Linked DNA regions of Magnetococcus sp. PR-3. The protein of the gene in region 1 interacts with the protein of each later gene in a pairwise test. Links are inferred from orthologs where the notes say so. Each region holds a gene or a part of one and is shown on either strand. Other genes may lie near its edges.

What was found. The genes of interacting proteins can lie anywhere in the genome.
Region 2: the proteins of V5T57_RS10970 (region 1) and bioB interact in binary tests that used the Escherichia coli proteins (3 or more experiments, as listed by UniProt). The link is inferred for Magnetococcus sp. PR-3 from one-to-one orthologs.

What each region holds. Positions count from the first base shown.
Region 1 is NZ_JBAHUQ010000016.1:85,101-88,836, reverse strand. What follows is about bases 382-3,376. They hold V5T57_RS10970 (class II glutamine amidotransferase), read right to left. Parts: upstream 2,302-3,376; coding sequence 1,462-2,301; downstream 382-1,461. Other genes in these bases: hypD (hydrogenase formation protein HypD), read left to right, coding at 2,512-3,376; V5T57_RS10975 (DUF1963 domain-containing protein), read left to right, coding at 382-1,446. Outside these bases: more of V5T57_RS10975, read left to right, coding at 1-381; more of hypD, read left to right, coding at 3,377-3,609.
Region 2 is NZ_JBAHUQ010000039.1:17,956-21,193, reverse strand. What follows is about bases 1-2,868. They hold bioB (biotin synthase BioB), read right to left. Parts: upstream 1,997-2,868; coding sequence 1,004-1,996; downstream 1-1,003. Other genes in these bases: V5T57_RS18045 (alpha/beta fold hydrolase), read right to left, coding at 2,831-2,868; bioC (malonyl-ACP O-methyltransferase BioC), read right to left, coding at 2,025-2,834; V5T57_RS18060 (hypothetical protein), read right to left, coding at 333-977; bioD (dethiobiotin synthase), read right to left, coding at 1-336. In the rest of the region: more of V5T57_RS18045, read right to left, coding at 2,869-3,238. UniProt on the Escherichia coli protein: Catalyzes the conversion of dethiobiotin (DTB) to biotin by the insertion of a sulfur atom into dethiobiotin via a radical-based mechanism.

The sequences.
Region 1 (3,736 bases):
GCATCCATGCCGTGGCCTGTGGATACTCAAGGTCAGGCTATGCACTTTATGGCACAGATCACCTGCTCAGAGCTGCCTAGAACCATAGCCTACCAGGGGGGGCATATTCCCATAGAGCAACTGCCCGAACGAGGCACGATCTTTGTGTTTATCTCTGCGGCTACAGACGATCTTTGGGAAAACTCAGTGGGCTACCACCATGTCTGTTATACCGAAGAGGATGTTTCGACACATCCTCTTCGGTATCCTCCCTCCAATATACCGGTTTTGGGTGAGGAGTCCCTGTTGGGTGAAAGTTATTCCCTGTTTCATTATTACTGTGATTATGATCAACCGCGCATCCCCCAGATGCATCGTTTTCCTCGCACTCCTTTTGTCGGCCAAGCCTATGTGTCGCGCCATACGATCAACCAGCAGGTGCGCGATCTGTTGCATGCAGATGATCAGGGGGATGGGCCTGCTCGACAGCAAGCGCTGGCCAAGGTCGCACACTCCCATGCGCTGGAGAGCTTTATGCCCAACGTTGAGGATGAGGGCTTATACCTTACCTCTCTGTATGCGCCTTGGATGGTCTATGCGGCGCAATACAAAAAGGAGCAGGCTGCTACACGCCTAACCCCGACCCCGCCCATACCGTTGCCGGAGAGCTTTCCTTGGATGTGGGGGGTGGCTGGTGTATTGGCTCAACAGATATGGAGAGATTTTGTACGGGTGCTGCCCAACTGCAACAGTCGCTATTTTTCCAAAGGAGAGTTGACGGTGGGGTGGCCCTACTGCCTAGCCTACAACCATTTGGAAAAAGCGCGTGATTGGATGAACCAAACCATCGAACATGGTCTGTTTACCGCTATGGATGCTCACCAAGCTCAGGCCTTTAGAGACTGGTTGACGGAGATGGATGCGCTCAAAAAGGATCTGCCAGAAAATGTCTTTGATTTAAGCGGGGCACAGCAACAGAAATTGATGCATCAGCTGATACCACCAAAACCCTGTAAGACGAAAGGGGCGCGCTTTAGGCGTGCTTTGCGTCGGGTCCTCTTTGGTGAAGAACGGCGGTTTATCATGGGAGACCATTTTAACTGTTCTAGTGCAGAGGTTGCGTTTAATGGTTTGGCCTATGAGCTGCAGAGTTTGTTTCTCTATATATGGCCGTATCTTGCCGAAGATTTTGAGAAATATGGTGTGCCCAAGCAATTTGTGAATCGGCTTGCCCCACTTTTTGCAGCCGATGCAAACGGTGGAGGTTTACAGCAAATGCTCGGTGTTCCCTATGATGTTCAACCCTCATCCCGAAAAGCTGATGAGGTGTTGCTTTTGCAGCTGGATAGTAGCCGTAGTTTGGGTTTGATGATTGGAGATGTGGGTAACCTGCATCTCTTTATCCGCGCCACCGATCTAAAAAACCGTAATTTTACACGCACGCGTTTAGAGATGGCTTCCCACTAACCACACATCTGGGGCTTAAGCATGGGCCCGTTGTATAATCTTGCCATTTTTCATCACCACGACCTCACCACGGACCAGGGGCTCCCAGGTTTCATCGGTCAATGGTACGCTGGCGATTAAGGCCGCATGCTGCATCTCGCCATCGGGCTGGGCGGTTTGCATACGAATGCCGGTAATGGGGCGGGGGCGTTTGCTCACGTTGGGGTGGCAGCTGCGGCAGACGGTATAAAGACCAGGCGCACGGATAACACCATCACTGTCTTGACGGCGTACATGACCGTGGGCAAACATATATTCACCATCGCTGTAGAGAAAGTTAGCTTGAACTTCAGGGTGTAAGCGATCTAAACGGCGGGCGAACTTTAAAATAACATCCAGGCGTTGCTCTAAGGAGGGGGCTTTAGGGTCCATCCAGGGTTCGGTCAGGCACTCCATTAACAGACAAAAAGCGTGCTCTGAGTCTGTGGTGCCAATAGGGCGGAACATGCCCAGGCGATAATCCGGGTGGTTCTGAATATTTTGTAGCTCACCATTATGGGCAAAAATGTGTAAGCGTCCGCCCAGTTCCCGCCGGAAAGGGTGGGTGTTCTTAAGGCAGATCTCCCCTTGGGTGGCTTTGCGAATGTGCGAGAGAATAAGATCACTCTGAAAGGAGTTCTTCTCAATATACTTAACCAGTTTACTCTCAGAGGCTGGTTCCGGCGCGCGCATGATCAGGGCGTCATAGTCTTCATAAAAGGCAATCCCCCAGCCATCCTTATGGGGGCCGTCCAAGCCACCATGACGGGCAAACTCCTCCAACGAGAAGTTTATGGTTGCCGCCAATCGGCTGGTCATACCAAACAGTTCACACATTCCTAAGCTCCAACCTGCTCCGGTGTAGAAAGATACCCTAAAGCGTTTGTCATGGGGTATGCAAGGCCATTGTCTATACCCTTTTGCGATGAGATACAAACCGAAAAAAAAAGATGGAACCATAAGAGAAACTTTCCCCCTTTTTTTTAGGTAATGGGTAAGATGAGTAGGTTTGTTCCTTTTGGTGGGTACAATATGAGGGGGAAGTGTATGGATCCTGCGGTTATAGAGCAGAAACTTCAAGCGCTTAAGCGGCTAAACCTATCTGAGCCCGTTCGGGTTATGAACCTGTGTGGTGGCTTTGCCCGGTTTTGGGCTGAGAGTGACTGGTACCAAGCTTTAAGCGATGTTGTCCGTATTATGCCAGGTCCTGGCTGCCCTGTGTGCATCTGTCCAGAGGCAGAAATTCGTGCAGCCATGCACTTAGCCGTACGTGAAAAGGTTATTTTGGCAGCATTTGGGGATATGTTATCTGTTCCCATCTCCTATGGTGCCGCAGGATATGCCACGTTGGATGGTGTACGTCATGATGGTGCAGATGTGGTGGCGGTGGCCAATCCGCAGGAGGCTGTCGCGCTGGCGGAACAGAACCCGCATCGCGAGGTGGTCTTTTTTGCCAGTGGTTTTGAGACCGTATCGGCACCCTTAGCCGCCCAATTTCTAAGTGGTGCGCCCGATAATTTCTCCATTTTAAATGCGTTACGGTTAAGCTGGCCTGCTGTGGATCGTATGTTATCCACCCAGGGTGAGCGTCCCTTTAATGCCATTATTGCCCCAGGCCATGTTGCCGCCATTGTGGGTTCTGAGTGCTGGCGTTTTGCCGTAACCCAATATGGTGTGCCTGTCTCGATTAGTGGTTTTTCTGACGATAGTTTTTTGGCGTCGTTGGATGCTGTTGTACGGCAGGTGGCGACGAGCAAGCCCAAGTTGGATATTCAGGATCATCATCGTATTAAACCCAAGGGAAACACCTACGCCTTAACCTGCTTAAATAATGTTTTTGATGTAAGTAGTGTACATTGGCGAGGGATCGGTAAAGTGCCCGACTCTGGTTATGCCTTGCATGAGCCCTGGCAGAACCGCGATGTAAGAAACCGCTTTAAAAGTTTGGCGACCTTTATGCCTGAAAGCGGCGATATGCCCCATGACTGCCTGTGTGCTTCCATTGTCATGGGTAAAAATGCCCCCCACGACTGCCTGCGTTATGCTCAGGATTGCCAGCCCGATAGCCCTGTTGGGCCCTGTATGGCTTCCGTCGATGGTGCTTGTCGAATTATGTGGGAGCGCCAGCACCCCGAGATAGTGTAGGTGCGCTAAAAAGCTGGATCCCGCCCTAGGGATCCAGCGATGTTTGACATTTTGGGCCATGACGGCCTTCTATTATTGTGCAGAGCCCTCTTTTTTTGTCCATCCCCTGAGCAAACAAGACCCTCAG
Region 2 (3,238 bases), on another replicon or contig:
TACCAAGACACCACCTGCCCCTTCCACCACCAAAGGGGCTGTGGTTTGGGGCCGTTGAAAATCCTCTAGCTGGATAGAAACCCCCTCTAGGGCTGCCGAAGCGTGGGGAGACATCGGTGCTTGCAAACGAAAGCGTTCAGGGTGTACACGGCTTGCAGACAGGCCAGCCAGGTGGGAGACCACATCGGTATCGGTAGCCCCTTCTAAACCTGATTGAATGGGCTTCCAATAATCAGCCTGCCACTGTTGTAATAACCAAGCACTGGCAACACTTTTACCCACATCGGTATCGGTACCAGTTACAAACACCCCAGGCATAGGAACACGATCAATCACTGTAATTTATCCCGGTACTGTTCAGCCTGATTTTCCAAACTCTGCATCCGCTTTTCAGAAACACCAAACTGTTTTCCAACACTTTGCAGAGCCTTACGTTCCATATCCGAAGGTTGGTAACTGCCATCAACCCCAGCCGATTCAGCCAACCCCATCAGCTCTCTTTTTTTATCTTCCAAATAGGCCCGGTCCATGCCTTTAAGTGCATCACGTACGCCACCATCCCGTAGGGCATCCAACAGTTCCGGGTTTTCATCCATCGCTTCACCAACGATACCCAAGGCCTCTTTACCAGCCTGAATTTTCTGCTTTAAACTACCCAGCAGACCACCCTCTTCATGGGATTCATCCCCTAAGACAATCTCAGGTCCCATAGAAAAATTCTCATCCCGAAAGACCAGTTCACGCTCAACCCCTTCCTGGTCCATATCTAGCTCCCACCCCAGATATTCCAGTAGAGGGTCCCAGCGCTCAGGCCTAAGAAAGTAGTCACTGGGAAGATCCTGAAGCGTCTGCTTTTTTTGTAGATAGGACTCTACAAAAGGCTCCCAATTCTTCTGTTTGGGTCGGGAATCGGAACAACCTGCCAATAGCACCAGGCAAAGACAAGCTGCTCCCATACGGAAAGTGGTGGATAACATGGTCTGGCTCCTGCCTAGAAGAGGTCTTAATCCTCTTCAATCTTCTCCACAAAAAAACCGGCATCTTCGACCAGTTTAACGGTCTTATCCGCCACATGACCAGATGTATTCAGATAACCTTCCGCAAATAGGGAGTTGGCTGGGTAGAGAGCCATCGACTCCAACCCCCGCAAATTGCTCTCCCGTCCACCAGCAGCACGTACCTCAGCATCAGGGTTGAAAAAACGGAACAGCGCCAATGCACGCAAACCATACTCTGGGGTTAACTGGTTGACTTCACCCAGTTGGGACCCCTCCACATGCACATAAAAATTGACCGGAATAGAGCGGGCATTCAACCCCCTTAGAGTGGAGGCAACCTCAATAATTTCCTCAGGCTTTTCACCCATACCGATAATAATACCACTGCACACCTCCAACCCAGCACTACGGGCCTGCTTCAGGGTATCTAGTCGATCCCCATAGCTGTGGGTTGTGCAGATAGAGCCGTAGTGACCATCGGCTGTATTGAGGTTGTGGTTGTAGCGGTCCAGGCCTGCCTCTTTCAGTTCACGGGCTTTATCTGCATCCAAGAACCCTGCGGAGAGACACACCTCCACTGGCCAACGAGATTTGATCTCCTTGATCAGCTTGGACATATGATCAATACGATCCGCATGGGGGTTACGCCCAGAGGAGACCATGCAGTAACGGTAGGCACCTGACTCATACGCCTTACGGGCGCCATCAAGAATCTCTTCATCACTCTTGATGGCGTATTTCTGAATAGGGGCTTTACTGTTTTTCGCTTGAACGCAGTAATTACAATCCTCAGAGCAGTAACCATTTTGCACATTATTGAGGATATGGATGCGTACCCCGCGCCCAAAATGATGAAAACGCACCCTAAAAGCAGCCTGCATCAGAGGCAACAGTTCCACACTGGGATCAGTTAAAATACGCCGTGCACTCTGTTGATCAGGTACCTGACCTGCCAAAGCAGCTGTGGCGATGGTATCGAGCCATTCACTACCGCTCATACCCGGCTCTACGCCCCGATTTTCCAAATTAGTGGATGGGTCGGTCGTCGAGACTGCGTGTGTAGAATCCGTAGAGTACATGATAGGTCACCGTAAATCCGTGTTGTCCACCCTGGGTTGCCTGCAGCATACGGCGCATCAGTGCCGCCGATACCGGACGATGATGCCCAGAGGGTTGATGCGCACCAACTTCTCGTAAAGCGCGTAAAAAGCCATGACCGGAGGCGTGGGCCACCGGAATATGATCCTCTTCTACATCCCCTTCCCCGCCTGTGGGCCACATGGCCTGTAACTGATCGGCATCGGGATAGTCAGGACGTCCAAAGGGGGCCCCATACTGGGCACATACCCCCTGCCACTCTCTGAAGGTTTCATCCCCCAGGGTAGCAAAAGCCAGCAGACCATTGGTCTTAAGCAGTGAAGTTAAGCTCTGTAAAGATCCAGGTAGATCCTGAAACCACTGCATGGCCAGACTTGAAACAACCAAGTCAAAAGGGCCACTAATCGAGCAGTGTTCTCCATCCATCACCATAAAACGGCGTTTACCTGGTAGATCTGATAGATGGGACTGACAGCGCTGAACCATCTGTGGTGCAATATCGGTAAAGATAAACTCTGCCTCTGGCCATTGACGGGCCAAGTGCCGACTTAAAAAACCGGTACCACAACCAATTTCCAGAATACGTGGATTATCAGGTAGGGGAAAATCCCCCAAACGGTCGGCCAACTCATCGGCTACATGTTGCTGTACCAACGCTTTACGATGGTAGTTTAGCGCTCGACCAAAATTTTTACCCACACGTCCATTGCGGTTGCCTTCCCCTCTGGGCAGGTTCATAACCACGACTCCAAACTGGTATTAATTGCTGCGGCCATCTGTTGGCCATGGGTCAAAGGTAGAAGATGGCTGGCCCCTTCTACCCACTGTAGCTGCTGGGGTGTAAACATCGCTTCACTCATCATAGGAGTCACAATGGCATCTTCCCGGCTGGCAATCGCCTTAAACGGTCGATCCCATTGAGCCAGTAGATCACGTCCATCCCAACGACTGATCGCCTCCAACCCCCAATCCAATTGAGGGGGGTGGGGAATGGCCATAGAGGGTAGATCCATAGGTGGCATACCGCTACGGCTACCAAAATCCTTTAAGACCTGAGCCGCATCCACCGGCAACTGTTTGCGCATACGCCCAATCACCCGTATACCAACCCCATGAGGAAAATCACGCCCCTGATGAAAACG